3 regions of the Thermosinus thermophiluss DSM 23256 genome follow, and region 1 is predicted to be linked to each of the others. Evidence: riboswitches for the same ligand, from Rfam matches in the RefSeq annotation. Region 1 holds a riboswitch; each other region holds the start of a gene.
What was found. A riboswitch is a leader RNA that binds a small molecule or an ion and turns the genes downstream of it on or off. The one in region 1 is predicted to bind cyclic di-AMP.
Positions count from the first base shown of each region.

Region 2: another riboswitch for cyclic di-AMP. It lies ahead of BLQ99_RS02050 (C40 family peptidase); the one in region 1 lies ahead of BLQ99_RS05505 (Na-translocating system protein MpsC family protein).
Region 3: another riboswitch for cyclic di-AMP. It lies ahead of BLQ99_RS15275 (3D domain-containing protein); the one in region 1 lies ahead of BLQ99_RS05505 (Na-translocating system protein MpsC family protein).

Region 1 is NZ_FNBU01000006.1:117,874-127,946, forward strand. Features, by position in the region: gene addA (helicase-exonuclease AddAB subunit AddA) at 1-1,179, shown strand, start outside; gene BLQ99_RS05485 (nitrite/sulfite reductase) at 1,342-2,988, shown strand; gene BLQ99_RS05490 (superoxide dismutase) at 3,251-3,829, shown strand; gene BLQ99_RS05495 (FAD-binding oxidoreductase) at 3,886-5,289, opposite strand; partial or broken gene BLQ99_RS15420 (APC family permease) at 5,444-7,288, opposite strand; gene BLQ99_RS05505 (Na-translocating system protein MpsC family protein) at 7,623-8,015, opposite strand; cyclic di-AMP (ydaO/yuaA leader) riboswitch at 8,063-8,202, opposite strand; gene BLQ99_RS05510 (MFS transporter) at 8,671-10,023, shown strand.
Region 2 is NZ_FNBU01000002.1:144,244-154,316, reverse strand. Features, by position in the region: gene mnmM (tRNA 5-(aminomethyl)-2-thiouridylate-methyltransferase MnmM) at 1-544, shown strand, start outside; gene argR (arginine repressor) at 550-1,002, shown strand; gene recN (DNA repair protein RecN) at 1,018-2,730, shown strand; gene spoIVB (SpoIVB peptidase) at 2,904-4,262, shown strand; gene BLQ99_RS02065 (hypothetical protein) at 4,310-4,645, shown strand; gene aroH (chorismate mutase) at 4,682-5,041, shown strand; gene mqnE (aminofutalosine synthase MqnE) at 5,070-6,167, opposite strand; cyclic di-AMP (ydaO/yuaA leader) riboswitch at 6,307-6,430, shown strand; gene BLQ99_RS02050 (C40 family peptidase) at 6,433-7,092, shown strand; gene BLQ99_RS02045 (Fur family transcriptional regulator) at 7,293-7,718, shown strand; gene BLQ99_RS02040 (metal ABC transporter ATP-binding protein) at 7,730-8,479, shown strand; gene BLQ99_RS02035 (metal ABC transporter permease) at 8,460-9,302, shown strand; gene BLQ99_RS02030 (Na/Pi cotransporter family protein) at 9,270-10,073, opposite strand, start outside.
Region 3 is NZ_FNBU01000009.1:97,342-107,414, forward strand. Features, by position in the region: gene hslO (Hsp33 family molecular chaperone HslO) at 1-476, shown strand, start outside; gene rpmB (50S ribosomal protein L28) at 502-693, opposite strand; gene BLQ99_RS07210 (DUF1858 domain-containing protein) at 865-1,062, shown strand; gene recG (ATP-dependent DNA helicase RecG) at 1,081-3,135, shown strand; gene BLQ99_RS07220 (hypothetical protein) at 3,298-3,501, shown strand; gene BLQ99_RS07225 (DUF4911 domain-containing protein) at 3,529-3,792, opposite strand; gene BLQ99_RS07230 (TVP38/TMEM64 family protein) at 3,888-4,568, shown strand; gene BLQ99_RS07235 (4-oxalocrotonate tautomerase) at 4,740-4,925, shown strand; gene BLQ99_RS07240 (ferredoxin family protein) at 4,991-5,287, opposite strand; gene BLQ99_RS07245 (FAD-dependent oxidoreductase) at 5,287-6,675, opposite strand; cyclic di-AMP (ydaO/yuaA leader) riboswitch at 6,878-7,009, shown strand; gene BLQ99_RS15275 (3D domain-containing protein) at 7,014-7,646, shown strand; gene miaB (tRNA (N6-isopentenyl adenosine(37)-C2)-methylthiotransferase MiaB) at 7,763-9,118, shown strand; gene BLQ99_RS07260 (MutS N-terminal domain-containing protein) at 9,145-10,065, shown strand.

The DNA of each region.
Region 1 (10,073 bases):
GGGCCCAAAGTTATCCGCCCCGACCTCAGGGACAGCTACCCGACGCTGGCCCGCTGGGGGATTGAGCACAAGCTGACGCTTGAGGCCAAGGCGGAGGAACTGCGCGTTCTGTATGTGGCCCTGACGCGGGCGCGGGAAAAACTGATTCTGGTGGGATCGGTGAAAAAATTAGCCGACCGGTGCAGTGACTGGTGCGCCGTGGTGGGACGGCAGGCCCAGGCGCTGCCGGATGCGCTTATTACCGACGCCAAGAGCTATCTCGACTGGTTGGGGCCGGCCATCGTCCGCCATCCGGACGGCGCCCCCTTGCGTGAGCTGGCCGGTTGTGACTTGGTGCCGACCGCAAAACTGGCCGCCCTTGCTTCGGCTTGGCAGGTCACTATCCATGCGGCCGACGGCATAAGTGCGGTCGCGCCGGGCCAAACGGCCGATAATCCGCTGGTTGCGCGGCTTAAAGAATTAAAACCGCTGCCGGGCGGCGACAGCGCCTGGGTGGCGGCGCGGCTGGACTGGCGTTATCCCCATGCCGCGGCCGTGGGCCAGCCGGCGAAACTCACGGTCAGCGAAATCAAGCGCCGGTTCGCGCTGGCTGACCAGGAAGGCAAGCAGTGGTATCCGCCACGGCTGGCGGCGCGGCCGCGCTTTATTCAGGCGGCGGGTAAACTGACCGCGGCCGAAGTGGGTACGGCCATGCATGCCGTCATGCAGCACCTCGACCTGGCCGGCGACATTAGCGACTCCGGCGTGTGCCGGCAGCTCGAACGTTTGGTTGCGGCGGAAATTCTTTTGCCCGAGCAGGCCGCCGCGGTGGATGCCGCAGCCATTGCCGCCTTCTTCGCCAGCCCGCTGGGGCAGCGCTTGCTAAACGCGGCGTGGCGCAGGCGCGAACTGGCCTTTTGCCAGGTGCTGCCGGCGGCGAACGTGGAGCCGGCCTTGGCCGGAACGGACGAAACGGTCTTTATCCAGGGCGTCGTCGACTGCCTTTTTGCCGAGCCTGACGGTCTGGTCCTAATTGACTACAAGACCGACCAGGTAAAGGACGGAACCGAACTGATCAAGCGGTACGACGTGCAACTTAAACTCTATGCCGCCGCGATGGAGGCGATTTTCCGGCAGCCGGTTAAAGAAATATACCTGTATGTCTTCAGCACGGGACAGACCGTGCCGGTTGGGCGCTAGCTGCTGAGTGACGCTGGCGGCGAAAAACAATCCAGTTTGGCCAGACAAGGCCAGACTGGATTGTTTTGTTTGGATACGCTTCTAGACAATTTACATAAACAATAGTATTATTAGTTATATGGCTATAAAAAATATTTATATCTCTTTAAGGAGGATGGTTAATTGGAACGTCCATGGGCTAAGGATTTGGCTAAATTAAATAAAACGGAGTTAATTAAGCTCAAAAAAGACGGGCTTGCGATTTTAGATGATATTGAGCGCTTGGCCGCGGCCGGTTTTGCCGCTCTCGGGGCAGAGGACATCGAACTTTTGAAATGGGCCGGCCTTTATGGGCAAAAGCCGCGGACCGACGGCTATTTCATGCTGCGCGTTAAAGTGCCGGGCGGTATCATGAATGGCGAGCAGGTGCGGACTTTGGCCGCGATTGCCCGCGCCTACGGGCGGAACGAGCTGCATTTGACCACGCGCCAGGCGGTACAGTTTTATTGGATCAGACTGGAATACTTGCCTGATATCTTTGCCCGCCTGGCCGCGGCCGGTTTGAGTTCGGTCGAGTCTGCCGGCGACTGTCCGCGCGCGGTGACCGGCAATCCGCTAGCCGGCATCGATCCGGACGAAGTGATTGACACCAAGCCGTTGGTCGAAGCAGTAACGCGGTTCTTCCAGGGAAACCCGGAGTTTTCCAACCTGCCCCGCAAATTCAAAATTTCGATTTCCAGCAGTGGCCTTAACCCTGGTCATGCTGAAATTAATGATGTGGCCTTTACTCCGGCCGTCAAAGAAATTGACGGTGAGCAAGTTATCGGCTTTCACGTCATGGTGGGCGGCGGCTTAGCGGCTAAACCGCATATGGCCGTCAAGCTGGACATTTTTGTCCGCCCGGAAGAAGTAGTGAAAGTAGCGGCGGCGGTAGCGACCATTTTCCGGGATTTTGGTTATCGTGAGCATCGTTTCCACGCCCGCCTGAAGTATCTGGTCGCCGACTGGGGTGAGGCCCGGTTTCGGTCTGAACTGCTGAAACTTACCGGTCCGTTGCCAACCAGGGGGCAAGACCTGACGCGGGGGTGGAACGGGGGCTATTATTACGGTGTCCATCCGCAAAAACAAGCCGGTCTGCATTATGTCGGCCTGGCCATCCCCGGTGGGCTGCTCACGGCGGCTGATCTGGAGGGGTTGGCCGAGCTGGCGGTACGGTACGGTGACGGATCGCTGCGGACTACTAATACCCAGAACCTGATCTTGGCCAATGTCGCCGCCGATAAAGTAACTGCTTTGCTGGATGAGGCGCTGGTAAAACGCTTTACGCCCTTTCCCCAGCCGTTTGCCGGCCATACCGTTGCCTGCACCGGCAATACTTTTTGCACTATGGCGATTGTGGAAACAAAACGGCGGCTAAATTCCATTGCGGAATATCTTGATAAGCATGTCGAACTTGATACGCCTGTCCGCCTGCATATGTCAGGTTGCCCTAACGCGTGCGGCCATCATCAGATTGCCGATATTGGCCTCCAGGGTTCACTGCTTAATGTTGACGGCAAAGCCATTGAAGCGTTTGAACTCTGGCTTGGTGGCGCCTTAGGGCCGGGCGCGGCTTTTGCGACGAAACTGGAAGGGCGTATTCCCGCCGACGATGCGGCGAAGGCCATTGAACGGCTGCTAAAGTTTTTCCAGGCAAACAAGGGCGAAGGCGAAACATTTGCCGCCTTCGTCAGACGGGTCGGGGTGCCGGCCTTCCAGACCAAGCTGGACGAGTTTTTAGGAGTATCCGGCCACGGGGAGCAGCCGGTCAAAAAGGCGGTTAACGGGTAAAATAACTGTAATAAAGCGCTCACGAACTTGATAAACAAAAGGGCTCTGGGGCTGATGCCCCAGGGCCCTTTTGTCATTCACTAAACTATCTGTTGAGCCGGTTGGTCTTTACTCAACCGGTGGATTTGTTTACAGGCCTGCCCGAACGGGGGTAAATTCAGGAATAATGCCGCGCCACCGTGATGCATTGGCGCCGATTGCTGCATAAAGTAGAATGGAGGCTTTAATGGCTTCGCAATGTATTAATTGAAGGAGGGATACCGTGGAATATAAGGCTAAAGACTATTCATACCTTATCGGGATGGAAGGGTTTAGCCCCGAACTCCTCAGGATGCATTTCACGCTGTACCAGGGGTATGTGACCAATACCAATAAACTGCTGGAAATCTTAGACCAAATGCTGCGCGCCGGCAATTTGAATACGCCGGAGTACAATGAACTCAAGCGGCACTTGGGTTGGGAGTTTGACGGCATGCGGCTCCACGAGTACTATTTTGAAAATCTGGGCGGCAATGGCCGCCTCAGCCGGCGCAGCCGGGTTGCCGCGGCAATGGCGCAGAACTTCGGCAGTGTGCAGGCCTGGGAAAAAGACTTCCGGGCGACCGGCGCCATCCGCGGCATTGGCTGGGCTATCCTGTATCAGGACGTGACGAACGGCCGGCTGATAAACTTTTGGATCAATGAACACGATAAAGGGCACCCGGCAGGATGCAATCCGCTGCTGGTGATGGACGTGTGGGAGCACGCCTATATGCCGGATTACGGCCTCGACCGCGCCGCCTATATCAATGCCTTTTTCGGCAATATCGACTGGCGGGTGGTGGAGGAGCGGCTACTATAAAAAATGCCGCCTGCTTGTGCAGGCGGCATTTTGCCGGTGAGGAGGCGGCCTTAGCTTTAGCTAATATCAATTACTTTACCTGGGTTCAGGATAAGGTTGGGATCAAGGGCTTGCTTGATGGCTTTCATCATTTTGAGTTCGACGGGATTGGCGAATTTCTCCAGCAGCTTAACCCGCTTGTAGCCGATGCCGTGTTCGCCGGACAGTTTGCCGCCCAGGTTGTAAACCAGGGTATATAGTTCTTCCTGGACAAGCGGCAAGATGCGATCCCAGTCGTCGTCACTCATTTTATCTTTGAGAATATTAACATGGATGTTGCCGTCGGCGGCATGGCCGGCGCAATGCATGGTCACGCCGTGTTTGCGGCCAATGGCAGCGATTTGCTCGACGGCTTTGGGAATTTCACTCATGGGGACGACGATGTCTTCCATAGAAAAGACCAGGCTGCGGGCGCGGTCGGCTTCGGCGAAGGCCTTGCGCGCTTTCCAGATTTTCGCCGGATCAGCGACCAGTACGGCCATGGCGCCGTTTTCGGTACACAGTTCGTCAATGGTGGCCGCTTGTTCTTCAAGTTGTTCTTCGTTTTCGCCTTCGAGCTTGATGATAATATAGTAGCCGTTGTCACTGTGGGGCTGTTTTTCCCGCAAAAATTCCTCGCAGCATTTGATGGTTTCATTATCCATAAATTCCACGCAGGTAGGCGTGATGCCGGCGGCCATGATTTTTGGCACGACCCCGATTGCGGTAGCGAGGTCAGGGAATACGGCCAGCAGGTCAATCTGTTCCTTGGGAAGCGGCATCAGCTTCAGATATATCTTGGTGATGACGCCCAGGGTGCCTTCTGAGCCAATAATCAGGTTGACGAGGCTATAGCCGGTGGAATCTTTCATGCATTTACCGCCCAGGGTGACAATTTCCCCTTCCGGAGTGACAATCTCCAGGCCGTATATTTGACGGCGGGTGGTACCGTATTTGACCGCCTTATTGCCGCCCGCATTGGTGGCGACATTGCCGCCGATGAAGGAACTGTCGCCGCTGCAGGGATCGCCGGCATAGAGATACCCGGCGGCGTTGGCCGCTTTTTGCACCGCCTCGGTGGTTACGCCCGGCTCGACGACCATAAACATATTAACGGTATCAATTTCCAAAATTTTATTCATCCGCTCCAAGGACAGGACGATGCCGCCTTTAAATGGCACGGCGGCACTGGCCAGGCCGGTGCCTGCGCCCCGCGGGACAACGGGTATGCGCTCGCGGTTGGCAAGTTTGATGATTTCGGCGATTTCCGCCGCATTGGCCGGCAGGACCACTGCTTCCGGCATTTTCACATATTTGGGGTCGGTTACCTCGTCGTGGGAATAGGGCTCCATCTTCTCGGGGCTGGTCCAGACATACTTCTCCCCGACGATTTTTTTCAGCTCAGCAATTACAGTCTCGCTTACCGGATTGTAAGCGACCATGCTTTTTCCCTCCCTCACACGGGTATAATCAATTAATTATACCAATTGCTAAATTCAGTATAATCTTGCAGGGAAAATTTGTCTATAAGAATTTTTTATGAAGTGCGTAAAAATGAGTGATATAAACAAATGGTTTTGGCTGCTGGTTGCGATTTTATTTTTGTAGGTGATAAGGAATAGTAGCGACAATTACGTTTTCTTTTAAGATAAGCAGCGTCCGCAAAATCCAGCCGGTTTGGTTATGGAGCAGTCTGTGCCACCATTTTTTTGTTTCGAATTCCGGGATCAGGACGGTTATAAAATCAGACGGCGCCTTGGTTCTTTCAAGCTGTTCAATATAATCCAGCAACGGCTTAATTACCAACCGGTAAGGAGAGTAAATAGTAACCAGGCGGATATCGGGATTCCATTTCTCCCATTTTTCTTTAAATTTACGGCCTGCTTCGTCATCGGTAGCAATGTGCACTGCCAGGATATCGGGACTAAGCGCTTTGGCGTACTGAAGTGATTGGGCTACCACGCGGGTAATACTGGCTACTGGTACGATGATCAAGTTCTTAGCTTGGGTGGGGGTGCTGCAAGCTGGCAGGGTTGGTATATTCAGGCGGCAGCTGGAGCTGTTCTGACATATCGTTGTAGTGGTGGCGGATTTTTTTAAAAATATAAATCATTGTCGGAATGAAAATAAGCACCAGCCAGGCGCCATAAAAGAATTTGGTAATAGCGATGACCAAGACAACGGTACCAGTGACGATGGCTCCTACCCCATTTAAAATTGCTCGCCTGGTCCAGCCTTTGCTTTTCTCGCGGCGCCAGTAAACAACCATACCGACTTGAGCAATGGTAAACGAAAGAAAGACGCCAATGGCATACAAAGAAATTAGATGTTCGGTGTTGCCGTGGAAAATAGTGATTAGCAGGCCGGCTATGACGCTGAGAAGAATTATTCCGGTGGAGAAGCTGAGCCGTTCGCCTCTGACGCCAAGATAACGGGGCATATAGCCATCCTTTGCTAAAATGGACAATAGGGGCGGCAGGCCGTTATAAGCCGTATTGGCCGCTAAATATAGCACTAACATGGTGGTAAATTGAACATAGTAATACGCCCAATTGCGGCCGAAGGTTAACTCAGCCACCTGCGAGAGCGCCGTAACATCAGGCGTCGGAATGATATGGTAATGCATAATCAAAAAGGAAATACCAGCAAACATGACCGCAAGGATTGCGACATCCAATAAGTTGTTATTGTTGCATTGCGGATTTCCGGTTTTTTGAACATCGGCACGCCGTTGGAAATAGCTTCCACACCAGTCATAGAACTGCAACCGGAGGCAAAGGCACGCAGGATCAGAAAGGCAACTGTCCAGTCCCATTGCTTAGCGGTAGATGCGGGCGGAATAAGCGGCGCCGGCTGCGTAAACGCCTGATAAACACCTGCCGCAATAAGCCCTAACATTCCCAGGATAAAAGCATACGTAGGAAAGACAAAAACATTGGATGATTCGCGCACGCCGCGCAGATTGATTAACATCAATATGCCAAATAACACGGCTAAATCAATTGTCACCGCATGGGGGGCTAACTGCGGGAAAGCAGATACGATCGCTTCCGTACCTGAGGAAATGCTCACTGCTACAGTAAGCGAATAATCGGCAAATAGGGCCGCTGCTGCCGTCAGGGCCGGCAATTCACCAAGGTTGTGGATGGCTACGGAGTAAGAACCGCCACCGCCGGGGTTAGCTTTGGCCACCTGTACATATGAAACAGTTACAATAGCCAGTAATACGAGGATAGCAAGGGCGACCGGCCCTATATAGCCATACGCTAATACCCCAGGGATAGCAAGAGTAAGCATAATCTGTTCCGGGCCATAACCAACCGATGACAGGGCATCAGATGAAAAAATTGCCAGTGCCTTCCATTTTGGCAGCTTTTCGTGACTAAGCTCTCGATTATGCAGCGGTCTGCCAATTAGCAAACGCCTGATTTCACGCATCATAAAACTATCAGCCTCCATTATACTCTTTATGGTTAACGTACAGGCTTATCCTAAAAAATAAGGCCAATAGTTATTCCAGCTTTTGTAGGCCACCGCTGTGGCGGACAACAATAAGAAGTACATCGTATTTCGCGATTAGCCAAAGTATATCCTCATTTGTCCATATTTAATGTTCCCTCGCTCGGAATCAAATAATGGCGATTTAGCAAGTGTAAAAAAAGCAAACCGGTGCGTAAGCAACCAGACCTTGCGGCCAAATGAGCCGCCCGGCTGTTACTCGCGTACCGGCCTACAAATCGCCTAAGCTGTGCTGCTTCTGCGTTTTGTCCGCCAGCTATGCGTCCACTTTAGCTTTTTCTTCGTCGCGGAGCCGTTTTTCCAAATTTGTATCAAGAATATATATTTCCACCCGCTCGCCCGTTTTAGTGCTAATGTCACTGTGGCTGCTGACCACACGGCACCCGGTGAGGCGGGCCACCAGGTTTTCCGCTTCTTCGTTAAATGTCTCGCGCAGGATCTGCCGCATTTGTTTAACTACTTGCCGGCCTTTTTCGGTTTTGACAAGATGTGTTTCCTCGATAGTCAGAACGCCTTTTAGGCGGATTAAGACCATATCATCAATAATATAAGTCTTGGCTTCCGTAGGTCCGCGGCCAATGAGGCTGCGCTGAAACTTAATAAAGGCATCATTAATTTCGGCTTCCAACAGAGTTTTTTTTATAGCCATAACAACCGTTTCCTCCGTAACATAAAAAGAAAAGACCGCACGGTCTTTCGACCTCTTTGCTTTAGCCTACGAAGTTAGCTGTCGGGTTAGGATGGCAAGAGAGGTAAACATCCTTTCTGCCTGTGGCAGAATTCACCCCAAAAAGGTGGGTCCTCCGCTTCCATATGGAATTCGGCTTTGCTTTGTTTTACAGAGTCAATTATAGCTTATCTGTTACAGAAAGAAAGTTTCATTTTAGCAGGAAAAACTGGCTTTTTATAGCCTGGGCTGGCTAATAATACAACGGGATGGTTATGGCGCTGCATTAAAACAGTTTGCGCAAAATTTGAAGCGGCGGCAAAAACCAGGTGTGAAAACATTGTCTCCATTTCCCGAAATAATGAGGTATAAAAGCTAGTAGAACAGTCTAGCCAGTGCTTTACGCTATACTCGGTTGCCATAAAAGAGTGTTGACAGCGGGCGGGGCGGCGTGGCATAATAAACACAAATCAATATTGGTACCTTTAAATCAGTCCTGTGAGGCTGGCAAGGTAGGCGGCGTAATCAAGATTGCAGCTTTATGGCACTTTTATATGCCAAAAAGGGCTTCCTGTCAGTGGGACTGGCGGGAAGCCCTTTTCGCTTGCCTCGGTACCAAAAACGAGGAGGAGAAGGTATGGAAACCCACGTCAAGGTTATCGGGCAGGAACCACGTCTCTTGCCCCAAAGCTTAACCCAGGCCGGCGCGTCGGTCGGCGCCGCGGACGGCGGCAGCCGCTACCGCTGGCAAGTGCTAATTGCTTCCGTGCTGGGGTATGCCATGGACGGGCTGGATATGCTCATCTTGTCCTTTGTCATGACAGCGATCATCGGTGCTTTCGGCCTGACCCTCGCCGAGGGCGGGTTGGTGGCCACGGTAACCTTGATCGGTGCTGTGCTTGGCGGCTATGGCTTTGGCATTTTGGCCGACTATATCGGGCGCGTGCGCGTCTTTTCCCTCACCATTCTGGTTTTCTCGGTTTTCACCGGCCTAACGGCCTTTGCCGACAGCTTCCTGGAACTCAACATTTACCGCTTCCTGGCCGGTTTGGGCCTGGGCGGCGAGTTTGGCATCGGCATGACGCTTGTCACTGAGACGTGGCCGAAAGAAAAGCGGGCGCGGGCGACCGGGGCAGTGGCTGTCGGCTGGCAGCTCGGCGTGGTGGCCGCCGCTTTGGTCAGCGCCTATGTACTACCGGCCTTTGGTTGGCGGGCCGTTTTCCTGATCGGCGCGCTGCCGGCCCTGTTCGCCGCCTGGGCGCGCTACGGTCTGGCTGAACCGCCTATCTGGCTGGCAACGCAGGCGAGAAAAAAGGCGCTTCGGGAAAAAATTGCCGCCAAGCTGCCCTTAACCGCCGAAGAACAGGCGTTTTACAACAAGACCACCCAGTTCCCCTTGCTGCACCTGTTCGCCGACCGGCGTACGGCAACGACTACGCTGGCCCTTACGGTGATGACCAGTGTGCAGAACACGGGCTACTATGGCATTATGGTCTGGCTGCCCACTGTCTTGATGAAACAGCATGGGTTGACGCTGAACAAAACGAGCATGTGGATGGTGGCCACCGTTTTGGGGATGATTTTGGGGATTGCCGTCTTTGGCTATATTGCCGATAAAATCGGCCGCCGTCCCGCCTATATGGCCTTCCAGTTGGCTTCCGCGGCCGCGGTGTGGGTGTATGCTAACCTGTCTGACCCGCTGCACCTTTTAGTCGGCGGCGCGATCCTCGGCTTCTTCTGCAATGGCATGATGGCCGGCTACGGCGCGCTGCTGTCGGAAAACTATACTACGGAAGCCCGTTCCACGGCGGAAAACTTTATCTTCAACACCGGCCGGGCCGTGGGCGGTTTCGCTCCTCTCGCCATCGGCGTCCTGGCCGCTCAGTACAGCCTTTCCGGCGCGCTGGCGCTGTTGGCCTTCATCTACGTCGCCGCCGCCGTCAACGTCTACTTCCTGCTGCCGGAAACGAAGGACAAAGAATTGGTATAAGAACCTTGCAGGCAATCAGGAAATATAATATAATATTTGTCGTGAAGTTC
Region 2 (10,073 bases), on a different contig from region 1:
GAAAATGGCGCACGCCTTGCTATTGCCCAAGTTAAAAAACGCCTATAATGTAATCGATGCGACGGCCGGTAACGGCAAGGACACCCTTTTTTTGGCAACTAATACCCCGCCTGATGCTGTTATCTGGGCTTTTGACATCCAACAAACCGCTTTGGACAAAACGCAGGCGTTACTCGCGGATCATGGCCAGGCGAGAAAAGTAAAGTTTATCCTCGCCAGTCATGTCCATATTGCCGATTTTGTAAAAAGTCCGGTGGATGCAGCAATGTTTAACCTGGGCTATCTCCCGGGCGGGGATCATACCGTGACAACTATGCCGAATACGACGGTGGCGGCGTTAAACCAGCTCTTGGCGCTGCTAAAGCCAACGGGTATAATTTCCATTGTGGCCTATCCCGGCCATGATATGGGGCGGCGGGAAGAGCTGGCCGTGCGCAGCTTCTTGGCCGCGCTGCCGCAAAAACTGTATACCGTGGCTTGCTGGCAAATGGTAAACCAGGTTAACAATCCACCGGTTTTATATATTGTCGAGAGAACGGGGTGAAGTGCGTGAAGGCGCTACGTCACGCGAAAATCAAAGAAATCATTGAACGCCAGATCATAGAGACCCAGGAAGAACTGGCGGAAGCTCTACGCAAAGAGAACATTGAGGTTACCCAGGCCACCGTTTCACGCGACATCAAAGAGCTTATGCTGATTAAGGTACCTACCGGCGACGGGCGGTACCGGTATGCTTTTCCGCCGGAGCAAAGCGTCATCTATTCCCAGTCGCGGATGGCGCGCATTTTCCAGGACTCTGTCATCGGTTTAGACTTTAGCACAAATATCATTGTCATTAAAACACTACCTGGAACCGCTCAGGCGGTAGCTTCTACCATTGACCACGCTAAATGGTCGGAAGTCATCGGTAGTGTAGCGGGCGATGATACAATTTTTGTTCTGGTCAAGCCGCCGGAAGCTGTAAATGAGGTGTTGGCCAAATTCCAGGCACTGCTACAGTGACGGGAGAGGATTGGCATGTTAAAATCATTGACAGTCACCAATTTTGCCCTCATCGACCAAGCTCAAGTTGAATTTGCGCCCGGGCTTAACATTCTCACCGGCGAGACGGGAGCAGGCAAATCCATCCTGATCGATGCGCTTAATACTTTGCTGGGAAGCCGTACTTCCACTGACTTAATCCGTAGCGGCTGCGAATATTTTCGGGTGGAAGCGGTTTTTGAAATTGGCGCCGCCGGCGGTGTGGCCGCTTTGCTGGAAGAGCAGGGTATTCCGGTTGAAGAGGGGCAGTTAATCATTAGCCGCCGCTACACCCGCAGCGGTAAAAATACCATTATCGTTAACGGTTGTCAGGTACCTTTGTCTGTCTTACGGGAACTGGGCGGCAAACTGGTGGACATGCACGGACAGCACGAAAACCAGACTATGCTCCGGCCTGATTCCTACCTGACGTTGGTGGATGGCTCCGATCCCCGTATTGAAGCCAAACTTGGGGAATATAGCCAGATTTACCAGGAATGGACGGGGGTCAGGGATGAACTTCTCAAGGCGGAAAAGCTGGCGCGGGAGCGAATGCAGCGTCTTGATATGCTAAACTGGCAGACGGAGGAAATCGCCGCGGCCTGCTTGAAACCGGGCGAAGATGAGGCGTTGGATCAAGAAATCCGCGTCTTGGCCAATGCCGAAAAAATTGCCACCGCCCTGAGCCGTGCCTATACTCTATTACAGCAGGGGCCAAAAGGAGGCGGCGGAGTGCTGCCCCTACTTGCCGACGCTAAGCGGGAGCTGGAAACGGCGGCGCGTTTTGATCCGCGCATTCAAAAACAGGCCGATATTATCACCGAAGCGTTTTATCAACTTGAAGAAGCCGCCGGCGATATCCGGCGGCACAGCGAAACTATTGATTTTGAGCCCCGGCGGCTTGATCAGCTTCAGGAGCGGCAGGACTTAATTCAAAAGTTAAAGAAAAAGTACGGCGCTACCATTAATGAGGTCCTAGCTTATTATCAGCAGGCACTTAGCGAATTGGCCGTACTGACGCATTTTGACGAACATATGGCCGAACTTTCGGCGCGTAAGCAGCGTCTGGAGGAACGGGCGCGGCAGGCGGCCGATGAACTGGATGCCCTGCGCCAGCGGGCGGCCAAACAGCTTGCCGCCGAAGTAAGCCGCCACCTGCAGGATCTCGGTATGCCGAAAGCCCGCTTTGTCGTGCAAATAACAAAAACGGCACAGCTTGCGCCCCGGGGGTGCAATGAAGCGATGCTGCTCTTTTCCGCCAACCCCGGCGAGGAGCCTAAGCCGCTGCATAAGGTAGCTTCAGGCGGTGAATTGTCCCGTATCGCCCTGGCAGTAAAGACGGTATGCGCCAGCCGTGACGAAGCCGGGGTAATGGTCTTTGACGAAGTGGATGCCGGCATAGGCGGTCAGACTGCCCAAATGGTTGCGGAAAAGATTGCCTTAGTCGCCGCTGATAAACAAGTATTATGCATCACGCATCTACCGCAGCTTGCCTGTATGGCTGACCATCACATCCTCATACGCAAAGAAGTGGAGCAGGAGCGGACCACGACCCGTGTTCAAGCGCTGGACGAAACAGAGCGGGTTCTGGAGCTTACCCGTATGGTAGCCGGTGACAATCTGACCGACTTGGCTATCGAAAATGCCAGGGAGATGGTGGCCCTGGCAAAACGAAAAAAAGAAAAATGGAAAAATAAAGCGCAAGCGTGAGCTTGCGCTTTATTTTTCTCGAAAAACAGAGTAGATCTCGCTTAAAGTCAATTTATACTATAAATTCCGGAATAATCCCGAATTCTTTCGGGAATTTATAAAATCAGGTCAACAAAAAACAGCATAACGATGTCCGCACCTGGGAATTTAATGCAGGGAGTGATGGCAAGGGTATGAGAGGCATCAACTGGCGCTTTGTGACTGGAATTGTAATTGCGATTTGTATTGTCGCCTTTTGCTTGACGCCGCAGTTCCGCTATATTTATAGTCTTCCTCCCCATATGCGTATAATTGAAGGGGAAACGGCGTTGTTTACCGTCAATTTTCCGTTGACGGTAACAGTCAATTCCGATTTTGACTCAAGCATTCGCCTTCATTCCGATACGCCGCTGTATGCCCTATCCCGGCCGGTGTCGCTGCAGCCGGTTAAACTGGGTAAAGCAGTTGTCGAGTTTAGGTTGCTCGGCCTTATTCCCGTGCGGACAGTGCAAGTGGATGTGACGCCACCGCTTAAACTAGTACCGGGGGGTCACTCCATCGGGGTCGTCCTTCACTCGCAGGGAGTGATAGTAGTTGGCAATTCGCCGGTTCTCAGCCAAGACGGCCAATATTACACTCCTGCCAAAGACGCTGGTATCGCTGTGGGGGACATCATTTTAAGCATTAACGGTACCCCGGTTAATAGCGATGCCCAAGTGGCGGAAATCATCAATGAGGCCGGCAAAGAAAAAAGTCCGGTAGATATTTTAATAAAACGGGGCGATTCCCGCGCGCAAGTCACGGTGACACCCGTTTTATGCAGCGACACCAAAAGATATCGTATCGGTCTTTTTGTCCGCGATAGCGCAGCAGGTGTGGGTACATTAACTTTTTATGAACCCGTATCCCGGACATATGGCGCTTTGGGCCATGTAATTACCGATTCGGATACCAACCAACCCATTGATTGTGAACAAGGCAAAATTGTCCTGGCAACCGTGTCGGGTATTCAGCACGGTAAACGGGGCCAGCCCGGGGAAAAAATCGGCGTTTTTATTGAAGAAGGACAAATGCTGGGTGACATCCGTAAAAACACGCCCTTTGGCATTTACGGTAAACTGGAAACGCTGGTTGAAAACAACTTATTTCATGAGGCTATCGCCGTGGCGTCGATGAGCCAAGTGCAAACAGGCCCGGCCGAAATGCTGACCGTGATTGACGGGCAGACTATTGAGCGGTTCAGCATTGAAATCCAAAAAGTAAATCTTCAGGCCGTACCGGAAGGCAAAGGTTTGGTAATTAAAGTGACCGACAGTCGATTGCTTGAAAAGACCGGCGGCATTGTCCAAGGCATGAGCGGCAGCCCTATTATTCAAAATGGCAAAATCGTCGGTGCGGTAACCCATGTCTTTATTCACGACCCAACGCGGGGATATGGTTGCTTTGTCGACTGGATGCTGATGGAAAGTGGTCTGCTGCCGAAAAAAGAAAAACAAACGGCCAGAAAACTATTTAGTTTTTCTGGCTTATTTATGTACCCGGTAGCGGCTTAGCACTAAAGATTGTTTCTCCTCATAAATTATATTATGGGGGGAAGAACATGAATTTTAAAAATTTATTTGTCTGCTTAACTTTAAAAGATGTTGAAGAAAAATTCCCGGTAGAGGGTTTTCAAAAAAATGAAACAACAGGCCACAAAGAACTATTAATTACGCTGTTTGGGCAGCGGCTATGGGTGGATGCCTATGCTGTAAAACTTTATAAAGGCCGCGGTAGCGCTTTTTGCTGGAAAGACAGTCAGGAAGGCCGTTACATTGAATTGACGGACAAAAATGAAGTATGTCCCGAATGCGGCTGGTGGAAATGTCACTATTGCGGTTCTTGCCGATGTAATAAACCCAGTGACGAAAGGAAAAACGAACAAAACAACGAATAAATGAATAAAATAAACAGGCGGAAAGGAGCGGTCACGTTGCTGCGTGGCGTCCGGGGAGCGACAACGGTAGATGCGAATACGCCGGAAAGTATACAGGAGCGAGTACGCGAACTGCTGACAGTTCTTGTCCGGGAGAACGGTATCGAAACGGCCGATATCGGGGCGGTAATTTTCAGTTCGACGCCCGATTTAAATAGCATGTATCCTGCTGCAGGGGCCCGGGTTTTGGGTTGGACGGAAGTGCCGCTATTCGGCACCCAGGAAATTGATAATCCTACAGGTTTGGCTAGGTGCATCCGCGTTCTCATATTATGGAATACCGACCTTCCCCAGGAGAAGATCAAGCATGTATACCTACACGGCGCGGCGGTATTGCGGCAAGATATCAACAGGTAATAAATTTGCCGAGAAAAAAGGCCGTTTTTTATTGCCTGTAAATTTTAACAATATTATATAGTGAATCCCGCTCAACAGGTATGCGTCCGGCTTGACGGATGACATTGACCAGTTGTTCGATGCTTAGTGACCGTTCAGACTTGCCGCCGGCCGCATGCGTGATTTTTTCCTCACTTACCGTACCATCAAGATCATTGGCGCCAAAGGCCAGCGCCAGCTGGGCAACCGGCAGTGTAAGCATAACCCAATAAGCTTTGATGTGTTTAAAGTTATCGAGCATGAGCCGGGCAAGCGCCACCATTTTCAAATCTTCCCAGGCCGGAACCCTCACGACCTGGTTTTCCAGTTCCGTATTTTTCGGGTGGAAGGCCAGGCCGATAAACGTTTGGAAACCACCGGTCTCATCCTGCAGGTCGCGAAGCGCCAAAAGGTGGTCAATACGTTCCTCCGGTGTTTCGATATGACCATAGAGCATGCTGGCATTTGTCCGGATACCGAGACGGTGGGCCGTACGGATGATAGCGAGCCAGTCTTCACCGCTGGCTTTATTGGGGCAGAGAAGGTTCCGCACCCGGGGACTAAAGATTTCCGCTCCTCCTCCCGGCATAGACCCAAGGCCGGCCGCCTTCAGGGTTTTCAGCACTTCTTCCACCGATTTGCCGGATATCTTGGCAAAATGGTGAATTTCGACAGCGGTAAAGGCCTTAAGATGCAGACGGGGGACGGCTTCTTTAACGGTGGCAATAATATCAACATAATATTCAAAAGGCCATTCGGGGTGTAACCCGCTTACGATGTGAAGTTCGCGCAAATCAGGGTCCTCAGCGGCTTGGCGGGCGATACGGAGGACATGTTCTTTGGTCATGCTGTAGGCCTGCGGACTGGAGGCGTCGCAGCCGAAAGCGCAAAATTTACAGCGGGCAGTGCAAACGTTTGTCAGGTTAACATGCCGGTTAACATTAAAATATACATAGTCGCCGCTGACCCGTTGTCGAACCTTGTTGGCAAGGTAGCCTAGCCAGGCCAAATCATGTGAGTGGAGGAGAGCGAGTCCTTCGTCGCGGGACAACCGAATTCCTTCTGCAATTTTTCTTTCTATTTGGCGACGAAATGCGTCGGAAAGCATGGCGACACTCCTTTCGCCTAGCAATTCGCTGATGAAGCGTCGATTTCCTGTAGATATAGCAAAAAATGATAACCTGGAATTTTTTTCAAGAAAAACCATTTAGAAGGATTATGCACAATAATAGCGAATAATTCAGGTGAGCTATATAAAGCCTAATCCAGCTCAGGAGCGGGGGAACCATTTTTGGGGTGAAACTCTTTAGGAGTGGGGGGCCTTCAACCCTAACCCGTCAGCTAACCTCGTCGGCTTAGAGAGGAGAATTGTATTGCGGAAAATGTTTCGGACGATGGTGCTTTTTTTGCTGCTGTTTATGACAGCAACCTTCGCCCACGCCTCAGGAGTCTACGAAGAGGGGGACCAAGGCCCGGAAGTAGCCGCTATTCAGGCCCGGCTTAAAGAGCTTGGCTATAGGCTGGTGGTTGACGGTGACTTCGGGCAAGCGACCAAAAATGCGGTAATAGCCTTCCAAAAAGACCGGGGTCTGGAAGCGGATGGCATTGTCGGGGCCCAGACCTACCGCGCTCTTATGGGACGGGAGATACCGGTTAGCCGCGATAATAGCGTTGTTCGGCGGGTCATCCAGACAGCCATGCGTTATATCGGTGTCCCTTATGTTTTTGGCGGTGTGACTCCTGACGGGTTCGACTGTTCGGGCTTTACCCGGTTTGTATATGCCCGGGCGGGCGTATACTTGCCGCGAACGGCTGACGCGCAGTTTGAAGTGGGCCAATTTGTGTCTTATTCAAGACTACAGCCTGGCGACATGGTTTTCTTTTCCACTTATGCTCCTGGTCCTTCGCACAGCGGTATTTACTTGGGAGATGGCAGATTTATCAGCGCTACGTCCAGCCGTGGTGTGACCATCGATCACATGGACAGCAGTTACTGGGGACCGCGCTATGTAGGAGCGCGTCGGGTGTTATAAGATTTGGAGGCCAGGCGCCTCCTTTTATTTTCCTCTATTTGCACAAAATTTGCTGTATGACCAGAAATGTTTGCATAGCCTGTACTTGATGGTAGCAGAATAAAGAAAAGACTGGGCAAATTTTTTTTATGCTGTTAGTAAGAAAGTTCCTATTTAGGATGTATCGTATATATTTTTGGCTAGAAGCGGAGTGAATTACCATGTTAAATGACCTGGTCCAGCAGCTTAAGGAAAAGGGGTATCGCATTACACCCCAGCGGCGGGCAATTTTAGAGCGGATACTCCAAACGGCGGAGAACTTGACAGCGGCGGAAATATGGCGTGAAGTCCGTCAGCGTTATCCAGACGTAGGTCTCGATACAGTTTACCGTAACCTGAATATTTTGGTCGAAATGGGACTGTTGATTCCTATTGTCGGGCTGGGTAAGAACGGAACCCGGTATGAGGTAGCTCCTTCATCCCGGCACCATCACCATATTACTTGTATAAAGTGCGGTGAAGCGGCTTGCCTCGATTTTTGTCCGATTGATCCTGAATTTTTAATTATGCTCCGCCACCAGGGGTATGAACTTGTTCGGCACAATATCGAGCTGTTCGGCCTTTGCGCGCAGTGCCGGCAGGGTTAGGAGGGCAAGAAATGTGCATGGTGCAGCTTGATGGCGTATGTTTTGCCTACGATGATTATCCTGTGCTTAACAATATATCTTTAGCGGTAGCCAGCGGTGATTTTCTCGTCGTTGTCGGCCCCAACGGGGCTGGTAAAAGTACGCTGCTTAAAATAATGGCGGGAATCGCGATGCCACAGGGCGGCGAAGTTCGCATCGACGGACGGCCGGTAAGGGAAGCGCAAAGGCAGGGACTAATTGGTTATGTACCGCAGACCTACGGCAAGAACTCGGCCGGTTTTCCGGCGACAGTGGAGGAAGTGGTGGCATTGGGCTTGGTGACAGGCAGCGTTACCAGGCGCAGCAAGCAGTTAGCCACCCATATTGTTGAACATATGTTGGAACTTGTTGATATGACTGGTTTGCGCTCAAGGCGTATCGGTGAACTCAGCGGCGGGCAGCTGCAGCGAGTGATGGTGGCGCGCGCTTTGGCCGGCAACCCCAGGCTCCTTTTGTTAGACGAGCCGACTAGTGGCATTGATGCTGATGCCAGCGCCAAAATATACGAGCTGCTGGGAACGCTGAATCGCAACCTGGGGATTACGGTTGTCATGGTTTCCCATGATATTGAAAAAGCCACCTGCTGGGCTTCGCGGGTGGCCTGCATCAATCGGGGATTATGCTTTTTTGGCAGTGGCCGTGAGTTTCGCGATAGCCACATGACAGTGCGCCACTTTTGGTATGAAACCGGGAGGGGAAAAGATGGAATTTCTCCAATATGACTTTATGCAGCGGGCCCTGGCCGCGGGCCTCATTACCGCCATTGTCTGCCCACTGATTGGTATGTTTGTTGTTATCCGCCGGCAGTCACTTATCGGCGATGGGCTGGGTCATATCGCTTTTGCCGGTGTGACAGGTGGCTATCTCCTAGGGGTTAACCCTTTTGTTGCCGCAGCACTGCTCACTGTTGCCGGCGCCGTGGGCATTGAGATTGTCAGGCGGTGGCACAGTCAGTTCGCTGATATGGTTTTGGCCATCTTTTTTTACGCTGGCATTGCCATGGCCATCATTTTCAGTACTATGACGCGTATGAGCGGTGCCGGGCTGCTTAGTTTTCTTTTTGGCAGTATCATGACCGTTACGACAATAGATCTTATGCTTATAGCCTTTTGCGGCGCCGTCGTCGTAGCGGTAATTTACCGATATTTTGACAAGTTGATGCTGTTGGTACTGGACGAAGAGGTAGCGATTGTGTCCGGCATCAATACCGGCGCGATTAATATGCTGTTCAGTGTGTTGACCGCACTGGTCGTTGTCATCGGCATGACGGTCGTGGGGATTTTACTGGTTAGTGCTCTCATGATTGTTCCCGTTGCTGCGGCGCTTCTTCTTCGCCGCGGTTTCAAAGTCACCTTGGCCTGGGCGCTAATTTTTTCCATTCTGTCCGTCACCGGCGGCCTTATTTTGGCTTTCTATCTGGATATTGCGCCGGGAGGCACTATTGTTATAACGACTATCGGGCTTTATTTGCTAGTTTTGTTTTGGCGAAGAGATTTATTATTTTTGGGTAGTTTAGCCGCGTTCAGGCACCAGAGCGGTGATTAAACGAGCGAATTGACGGATAAACGGCAGTACTGCCAGTGAAGAAAGAATATTGAAAAGAGTATGGACCATAGCTACCTGTGCGCCGAAATCAGCCGTAATCCAGGAGGCAACGCCTGTCAGCAGCCCTGTTAGGGGTAAAAAGATCAGAACGCCTGCGACATTCAGTACGATATGGGCGGCAGCTACCCGCTTTGCCGCAAGCGGGGCAGCACTGCCGACGATCACGGAAGAAAGGCAGGAGCCGATATTATTGCCGTAAACGACATAGGCGGCTGTTGTTAAGTCGATGATGCCATCGGCGGCGAGTACCATAAGCGCTCCGGTGGCGGCGCTGCTAGACTGGAAGAGAAAAGTGAGGATAATACCGCCCAGAATACCGTATAAAGGGTTGGATTGCCCTCTGGTAAGATAATCTATGATTGTTTCTATTTGTGGAAGCTGGCCAAGCAAATCAGAGATAAGGCCGAGACCGAGGAACATGCTGGCCAGTCCGGCAATAGCAAGGCTGACATAGCGCAGTTTTTGGCAAAAAACTGCCATGACAAGCGACAGAACCAGCAAGAAAAGAAAGTAGCTGTCCGGTAGCGAGAGGGTTAGGAGCTGTACGGTTGAACAAGTCCCGATATTGGCGCCCAGGATAATGCCTATGCCCTGATAAAAAGTGAGGTATTCGGCGCTGACCAGGCCGATAGTAATGAGGGAAACAGCGGTGCTGCTCTGCATAAGCGCTGCCGCAGCCGTTCCGACCAACAGACCCCGCCAGGCCGTTAC
Region 3 (10,073 bases), on a different contig from region 1:
GCGAAATTGCGGAAGATGTTACTAATTATCTTTTAACTTCGGAGCAGACGCCATCAAGCGTCGCTTTGGGGGTATTGGTCGGGACTGACTATACCGTGCAGGCGGCTGGCGGATTTTTAGTTCAAGCTCTGCCGGGTGCGGCAGACGAAGTTATTGATAAATTGGAGCGAAATCTAGCGTCGTTAAAGCCGGTATCTCACTTGATAAGCTCAGGATATGGCGCCGCCGATATACTGGAAAAAGTTTTTGCAGGATTTTCAATAAATCTATATGAGCCGAAAAAAGTTACCTTTCATTGTCCTTGTTCGCGCGAGCGAGTGGACCGGCTTCTTATCAGCCTAGGCGAGCAAGAGTTGACGGATATGATCGGAGAAGGACGAGCCGAGCTGGTTTGTCACTTTTGCAGTGAAAAATATCATTTTAACCGGCAAGAGCTAGAAAATATTTTACAACGCATAAAACAAGGGGCGACCTAATGTCGCCCCTTAAATACTGACTAAATTAGATTGCCCGTTGTACTTTTCCGGACCGTAAGCAACGGGTGCAAGTATTAATCCGCTTAATTTCACCATTCACGACTGCTTTTACGCGCTGAATATTGGGTTTCCAGGTGCGCTTGGTTTTCAAATTGGAATGGCTGACGTTGAAGCCGCTACGTTCACCTTTGCCACAGATTTCACATATATTTGCCATCTATTCCACCTCCTTTTAAAGAAGACAACCAATCCTTCAAACTAAACACAATTATTCTATCACAGGAAACTTAGGGTATGCAAGGGTTGGAAGAATAATATTGCAGCGCAGGGAGGATTTCGCCAACATATATTGAAAGTAGAACAAAAAAGAGAGGGGAGGGCGCACCCTTTGATTACTAAAGAGATGCCGATAATGACCGTTTTGCGGCTGCTGCCGCAGGCCCGCGAGGTTTTTATTCGCCACGGTATGGGATGTATTGGCTGTATGGGATCGGCTACGGAAACAATCGAAAAAGGGGCCAAGATGCACGACGTTGATTTGGAAACGTTGTTGAAGGAACTAAACGCTCTCGAGTCGGAAAAATAGTACCAAAGGGGGATACCGTTGCCGGAAAGGTTGTCGACAAATATTAAATATCTGAAAGGAGTAGGGCCGACAAGAGCCGCTTATTTAACAAAATTAGGCATTTTTTCCATAGAAGACTTACTCACGCACTATCCCCGTCGCTATGAAGACCGAAGCTATTTTAAACCGATAAAACTGCTTGAAGATAACGAAGTTCAGACTTTTCGGGCAACCGTAGTTGCGTTAGAAGAAAAAAAGCCGCGCCGAGGGCTTACATTGACGAAAGTGACCGTTCGGGACGATTCGGCGGTAGCGCAATTGGTCTGGTTTAACCAGTCTTATCTTAAAAATCGGTATAGACCGGGCATGGAGCTTATTGTCTATGGCAAAGCGGAACGGCGTTTTAATATTATCCAGATCGTTAATCCCGAGGTGGAAATCGTAGATGAAGCGGAAGAACTATTGAATGTTGGCCGCATTGTTCCCGTGTATCCGGCCACAGAGAATATTAATCAACGCTTGCTGCGTCAATTAGTACGGCAAGCCTTGGCAGACTGTCGCCCTATCCCTGAGATTCTTCCCGACAATATAATTAGGCAATATAATTTGGTTGCGAGGGATCAAGCTCTAGAAAACATCCACTTTCCGCCGGACAAGGATGCTTTGCTCCAAGCTCGGCGCCGCTTAGTTTTTGAAGAGTTGTTTTTTTTGCAGTACGGGCTTTTATACTTAAAAAACCGTAATAAGCGCGAACTTCAGGGCATTAAACACGCTCCCGACGGAAAACTGAGCAAAGAAGTTTTGGCGCGCTTACCGTTTGCATTAACAACTGATCAAGAGCAGGCACTACAAGAAATTAAAGCCGACATGGAAGATACGCGACCTATGCAGCGGTTGCTTCAGGGCGACGTCGGATCAGGGAAAACAGTTATTGCCGCTCTGGCATTGGTTAAGACGGTAGAAAACGGATATCAGGGGGCGCTGATGGCTCCCACCGAAATTTTGGCTGAACAGCATTTTCATACCTTGTCCCGTTTATTGGCCAACCTGGGAATAAGATTGGCGTTATTAACAGGTAGCCTGACAAAACGGGAGAGGGATCAAATACTTGCCCATCTGCGCGAGGGACTTGTCGATATTGTAATTGGCACGCACGCTTTGATCCAGGATGACGTGCATTTTAAACACCTCGGCTTGGTAGTTACTGACGAACAACATCGGTTTGGTGTACGGCAGCGGGCTTCACTTCAAGCAAAAGGGAAACTGCCTGATGTCCTGGTAATGACGGCGACGCCGATTCCCCGCACGATGGCACTTACCGTCTATGGGGATTTGGATGTATCGGTAATTCGCATGCTACCGCCTGGACGTAAACCAATCAAAACTTACAGTGTTACCGGAGAAATGCGCGACCGGGTTTATAATTTTGTCGTCCGGGAAGTGTCTGCCGGACGGCAGGCTTATGTCGTTTGTCCTCTTATCGAGGAATCGGACAAACTGGAAGCTCAGGCGGCGGTACAAATGTATGAGCAATTAGCCAGCACATACTTCAAAGGCTTGACCTGCGGCTTGGTTCACGGCAAAATGAAGTCTCAGGAAAAAGAAGCCGTGATGAGCGCATTTTATTCGGGCGAAGTTCAAGTCCTTATAGCCACGACGGTTATTGAAGTAGGTGTAAACGTACCGAACGCGACCGTTATGGTCATAGAGGGCGCCGACCGCTTCGGTTTGGCCCAGTTGCACCAATTGAGGGGGCGCATCGGGAGAGGCGAACACCAATCTTATTGTATTTTAATTTCTGATAGCAAAAGCGAGGAAAGTAGAGAGCGGCTAGCGGTAATGACCACGACTCAAGACGGCTTCGTTTTAGCGGAAAAGGATCTATTGCTACGGGGACCGGGCCAGTTTTTTGGCACGCGGCAGCACGGCATGCCGGATTTAAAACTTGCTGATATTGTCCGTGACATTGAAATCTTGCTGGAAGCAAGGCAAGCTGCTCAGCAGACTGTAATGCATCCGGAAATATTCGCTAAACTTCAGGATGTTCTTAAGCTTCGTTTTGGCGAAGCGTTCAATATGATATTTAACAATTAGAAAAAAAGGGCGGCTGCTGGCCGCCAATTATGGGAGAGGAGAAAATTTACATTCTAATTATGCCCCGTATCATCGTTTCTATACACCGTTTAATGAAATTTTTTTATTATTTTCGCGCATCTTGGCGCACACTAAAGAAAAACTGGCAAGAGGTGGCGGGGCATGCAAGACGATTTTGCGGAAAAACAGTTACGGGCGATAGCTGAAGAATGTCAGGAGTTTGAGCATGTCATAAATGCAATGGGTTACGGTTATTCGCTGCTAAATGTTTCCCCAGATAACTATGTTCGTCGCTGTAGTGACTGTATACATTGGCTTGGTGGATCATGCGGTATTTTCCGTGACGAAATCCGGCAATGGCATTGACAAGGCACTGCACCGCAGTGCTCTTTTTTATCCCATAATTTCAAATTCAATCGGCAACGTCTTGAGAATTTCCCATACGTCAGCACAGGTATCGGGGCTGGGGCGCAGCTTAACCAAGCCTTGTTTGGGTTCGAGCGGGATAATCATGACAATATTTTCATATCCTTCAAGCAACCGAATGAATAAATTGATATCACAAACTTTTAACTTAATATCAATATCATTGCTATCCTGTTCATATTTCCGGGCTGTATTGGCAAAACAGCTGGTTCCTTTATAGCGTCGACTCACATTCTTTACCCCTTTATTGCCATCTGTTCAATATTTTAGTATATTTAATTGTGAACTGCAAAGATAGAGAAAAGATTGGCAAAGGAAAGATTACGATGGGAAAAATTTGGGGATGGCTTTTTATTTTTATTGTCTGCGGTTTACTGTACTGGTGGCAGCCGGAATTTTTTCAGCATGCTTACAGCATAATCGAAAGAGGCGACATTGCCGCCCTAGCAGAGTATCTCCGCTCTTTCGGAGCATGGGGTATCTTAGTCACGCTGGCATTATTCGTTATAATGACCTTCACAATCGTTTTTCCGTTCATGATTTTATCCGGAGCCGCCGGCATTGTCTATGGGCTTTTCTGGGGAACGCTCCTCTCATGGATGGGAGAATTGATTGGCGCCCTATTTATGTTTGTATTTGCCCGCTATTTTTTTCGCCACGCCGTTGAAGGGTGGATTGCGAAAAGTCCATACCTCAAACAGGTAGACGACTACAGCGCGGCTAACGGGTTTAAGGCCTTGCTGATAGCGCGGCTTTTGCCGTTGGCTCCGTCCGGTATCATTACTGCTGTAGCCGCCATTAGCCGGATTTCGTTTTACGATTTTTTTTGGGCCACTTTTTTGGGGAAATTACCGCCAGTGGTTATTAAGGTATTACTGGGCCATGACCTCGTTTTTGCTAAGGAAAACATGACACGGCTGATTTTTATAATTGTCTTGGTTATTGCCGTCTATGCCGCCTTATGGTGGCACAGACGTAAGAAAAAGCAAAATCATGAAAACCGGTAACGCGATTGTCTTTCGCCTTTTATTCAGAAAATCGGTTGTATAAATTAGGCTGCTATGCAGACACTCTCTAATTATTTCAGATAACTAAATAAAATAATAAAATGGATTGTTTTGCAGGGATAGAATCACCTTCGCCGAATACAATAACCAGCGCAAGGGGAGGTGATTAACATGCCAGTCGTGCAAATTGATATGTTGGAAGGCCGGACTCTCGAGCAAAAGCGGGAATTGGTAAAAAAAGTGACAGAGGTCATTGTTGAAACTGCCAATTGCCCGCCAGAAGCAGTGACGATTATTATCCGTGAAATGCCTAAAGAACATCTTGGTAAAGCTGGTAAACTGCGCTCCGACATGTAAAAATAGCAGCCCATTTCGTATATAACGAAATGGGCTGTTTTATTATGAGAAAATATATTTGCTTATTATCCTTCTTTATATAACACTCCATAACCACCATTAGGATAGGAAAAATTAATATTATTGGCCGGACATATTAGCCGGCAGGAACCGCATTCGATACATTGCTTGTATAACACTATGATGGGATCAGTATGCTGATAATTCCATCTAAATACACCGGAGGGACATATAGTTAAACACTGTTTGTCTGTGCAATTACGACAGACTTCCTGGTCGTTGATGACAATATGCTGCCATTGTTCATCGGTCTTAAAAAGCAGCAATTTTACTTTTGCATCTAACTCAGCTAAGCTGGACATCACCGTATCACCTTCAACACTTCCCAGACATCTCTTATTGTTTTTAAAATTGGCTGCATACTGGTAACTTTTTGAAATATAAATTTCCGCTTTTCGCGCTTCGGCATAGTGTATACCTTGGTAATATGATATGCGGTTTCATTGGCCATACGGGTATATAGATCGAACAAATATGGTATATCCTGCATTAACTTAGCTGCTCCGGCATTGGCTTTGAAATCCTGCATAACAAAACTTTCATCAAGTAAGGTCCGGTACAGTGATAGTTTCTTAACGGAAAAACTACGACTGGCTTTTGCGGCATAAGCAGCCCTGGCGGCAAAAAAACCAGACCACATGGCCAAATTAAAACCATGAACGCCATTTACTAATGAAGCGGCATCGCCAATAATCATCAGTCCCGGATGTACTAATTCAGGTATTGCGTAATATCCGCCTTCGGGAATAAGGGCAGCGCCATATTCAACAGTAATACCGCCATCCAGCAATGGCTGCATATACGGATGCTTTTTTATTCGTTCCAATAGATCATTAGGGCTTAAGGCAGCCTTAGCTAAGTCAGCTAAAGAAATACCAACGTTAATATTAAAACTGTCTTTGAAAGTATGAATCGAACCAGTACCGTTAAACCCGGCAGTAGGGTAACCGATAAGTCCGATGATGGTACCATGGCCCGGAAGCAAGTTGAACCGTTCTTCAATAACTTTCGCGGGTAAGGCAATAGTTTCTTTTACGTAAAGGGAAAAATTTTGGGGTGAAATCCGGGGGACCAGTTTCGCCCGTTCAGCCAACATAGAATTGGCACCGTCCGCAAGAATAATTATATCGGCAATAAAATCGTTGTTTTGTGGCGGAGATACGTGCACCCCGATGGCCTGCGAGCCGTCAAACAGTACCTCAGACACATGATGGCCCAGCAGCAATGTAGCTCCGGCGTTAATTGCTTTTGCAGCCAACCATCTGTAAAAATTGACACGTTTTATTGTAAATCGATTATAGGGAGCGGCAGCAAGTTTTGTGCTGCGAAATCTGGCTGTTAATATCGAATCTTCAGTCATCCACCAGTACGATTGGTCAGTGACAATACGTTCATACTGACACTCTTCCCAGAAATTGGGGAAGAGTTTATGGACGTGCTCGGCGATAATTGACGCGCCACCGCAATTTTTGGCGCCCGGATAAGGTCCACGCTCCAGCAAAAGCACGTCAAGACCTTCTTTGGCCATAAAATAGGCAGCTGTTGCCCCTGCCGGACCGGCTCCTACGACAATTGCATCATATTTTTTGGCTGGATCGGCCAAGTTCAAATGGGTATTATTAACCTCCGGCTTTGATCGGTTTTGAGTTTTTTGGGTTTTGTACCATTCTTTTAGCACACCATCACCCATTTTTAGTGTGTCCACCTGATAAGCGCTCCATCCACTTAATTAAAAATGCTCTATTTGATTTGTATTACTTTTTGCAACTAATTGGTATATATATTGATATATAAGAATAGCGGCGAATAGTGAAGATTTTTTTTAGGCAAATGATATATAGCGCCGTTTTGGGGCATTTTTCTCTTTTGTCTCTTTAACTGAAATGATGTATTATACTGACATGCCGAAGTTCCCTCAAAGGAACACGGAGGAACCATTAATGGGGTGAATCCGCGTATGCGGTAGGGGTTTCCCTTATCCCGAACCCGGCAGCTAACTTCGTAGGCAGAGAAAGGGAGTGATTGATAATGAAAAAAATACGCACAGTGATAGCATCAATGGTTGCTGCTATTATTTTCGGTCTTATCGGCCTTGCGCCGGTAAGTGCTGCAGCCCTCGGGGAACGAGTGCTGCAAGTTGGTGCCATAGGCGACGACGTCCGTGAATTACAGATTAAATTAAATGGACTAGGCTTTAATGCCGGAACTGTAGACGGTATTTTTGGTCCCAAAACGCAAAATGCGGTCAAGATGTTTGAAAAAGCAAATAATCTCGAGAGCGATGGCATTGCCGATCAAGATCTGTTAACTATTATTCAAAAAAAGGCGCCCAAAGTATTCCGCGATGCTCCGGTGCGTTATAAACAGATCCTGGATATTGTTGCGACCGCTTATGCTCCAGGTCCCCATGATAACGGCAAATGGGGAAATCTTACTCATATCGGTACCCAGGTTCGGCCAGGCATTATTGCCGTTGACCCGAAAGTTATTCCACTTGGCACGCGTGTTTATATCGAGTTTCCTGACGGTCATGGCATGTATGCCGTAGCCGAGGATACAGGCGGCGCGATCAAGGGCAACCGTATTGATATTGCTATGTGGACGGTTGCCGAAGCGTATAATTTCGGCATCCAAAAAGTTAAAGTTTATATCTTAGACTAAAAAACACCCGGGGGATCCCGGGTGTTTTTTATGACGGGAGAGAGCTTTATATCGCATTGTTTACCAGAAAAAATTGGGATATAATAATCAGAAGGATGTGGTTAGGGAGTGATGATATGGATACTTTAAATAGAGATACCGACCTCAATTATGGGCGGTCAAAAAAATATCACATTATTACTTACGGTTGTCAAATGAATGAAAATGATTCGGAGCGGCTGGCCGGCCAATTGCGCGGTCTTGGTTACAGCAGTGCCGATGAAATTGAACAGGCAGACCTTATTTTAATTAATACCTGCTGTGTCCGCGAGAGCGCGGAAAAAAAAATATATGGAAAAATTGGCGAATTAAAAAGACTCAAAGCGGCAAATCCCAATCTGATCATAGGCGTAACAGGGTGCTTGTCACAGAAAGATCGCGACAAAATTTTTACTAAGGCGCCTCACGTTGATTTGGTTATGGGGACTCATAATGTCCACCAACTCGCAGACCTGCTAAAAGAGATTTCCCAGTCCAAGGATCGGGTACTGGCGATATGGGATCAGGCAGAGCGGCTAGCACCCGATGTGCCAACGGTACGCAAAAGTCTGGTTTCGGCTTGGGTACCCATTATGTACGGGTGTAACAACTTTTGTACATATTGCATCGTACCATATGTGCGCGGACGGGAGCGAAGCCGCCCGCTTGCCGACATCCTTGCCGAGATCAGGCAATTAGGGACAGAGGGATTTAAAGAGATTACGCTGCTAGGCCAAAATGTAAACTCCTATGGCAAGGATGGGAAAGAAAACATTGATTTTGCCGATTTACTGGCAGCCGTGGACAAAGTGGAGACAATTGCCCGAATTCGGTATATGACTTCGCACCCGCGCGACATGAACGACAAGGTGATTGATGTCATTAAGCATGGCCAGAGGATTTGCGAACATTTTCATCTGCCAATCCAGTCAGGCAGTGATATCATTTTGCAGCGGATGAACCGCGGATATACAACAGAATATTATCGGAAACTTGTGGAAAAGGTTCGTAGAGAAATACCGCACGCCAGTATTACTACGGATATTATCGTGGGATTTCCTGGGGAAACGGATGAACTATTTATGCAAACGCTTGATTTTGTCCGGTCAATTCGCTTTGATGCGGCTTATACTTTTTTGTATTCTCCTCGCTCTGGCACGCCAGCAGCAACTATGCCTGATCAAGTGCCGTTGATGGTAAAAAAGCAACGCCTGCAACAACTAATGGCCGTCCAAAATGAAATTAGTTTAGCTATTAATGAAACTCTTATTGGCCAAACAGTAGAGGTACTTGTTGAGGGTCCCAGTAAAAATGATCCGGATAAGATGATGGGACGGACGCGAACTAACAAAATTGTACTTTGGAATAGGGGAAATGAGCAAATAGGGCAGCTTCTCCCAATAAAAGTTCTTAAAGCGCAGACTTGGTTGTTGAAAGGTGAAGTGGCTGATTAACTTTGGGTGGGAAAAAGGAGAATACCATGGCAGAGACCTATACCCCAATGATCGAGCAGTACCGGGAGATAAAACGGCACCATACCGATAAAATTTTATTTTTCCGACTGGGCGACTTTTATGAAATGTTTTTTGAAGACGCCGAAATTGCATCACGCGAACTAGAAATTACCCTAACGGGACGCGACGGAGGGTCCGGTAAGCGGATTCCCATGTGCGGCGTTCCTTTCCATGCGGCCGATACTTACATAGCCCGCCTCATTAATAAAGGCTATAAAGTAGCAATCTGCGAACAGGTAGAAGATCCTAAGCAAGCTAAGGGGATTGTGCGCCGGGAAGTAATTAAAATTATTACTCCCGGAACAGTATTGTCAGATGTGCTACTTCCGGATAAGAGCAATAATTATCTGGTTGTTATCCATGAAAAAGACGATCTCCTAATCCTGGCAGGAGCGGATATTTCAACCGGCGAATGTTATTGGGCAGATTTTGCCGGTCCTTACCGGATCAATACTCTTTGCGACCACCTATATCGCCTTTCACCGGCGGAGATTGTGCTAACCGGTCGTCTCACTGATAAAGAGACTTTGGACACTTTTCTCGCCAACCGCCTGCATGGCTGTACTATAACAGACCTAGCTATTGAAGATACGGAAACGACTCAGGAACTACTGCAACGCCACTTTCCCGATGAAGAACTTCCTCATGCGGGAGCCGCTATTGCAGTAGGGCATTTACTATATTACCTGCACCAAACGTTAAAAACCGATTTATCGCATGTCAACAAGTTAATGCGGTATAATGCCGCCGAATTTATGACCATTGATACGGCAGCGCTTCGCAATCTTGAAATTACTCGTAATTTGCGAGACGGCGGAAGGAAAGACACTCTTCTCTCTATATTAGATTTTACTCTAAATTGCAATAGCAAATGCAACACCCTGTAAAATTAACG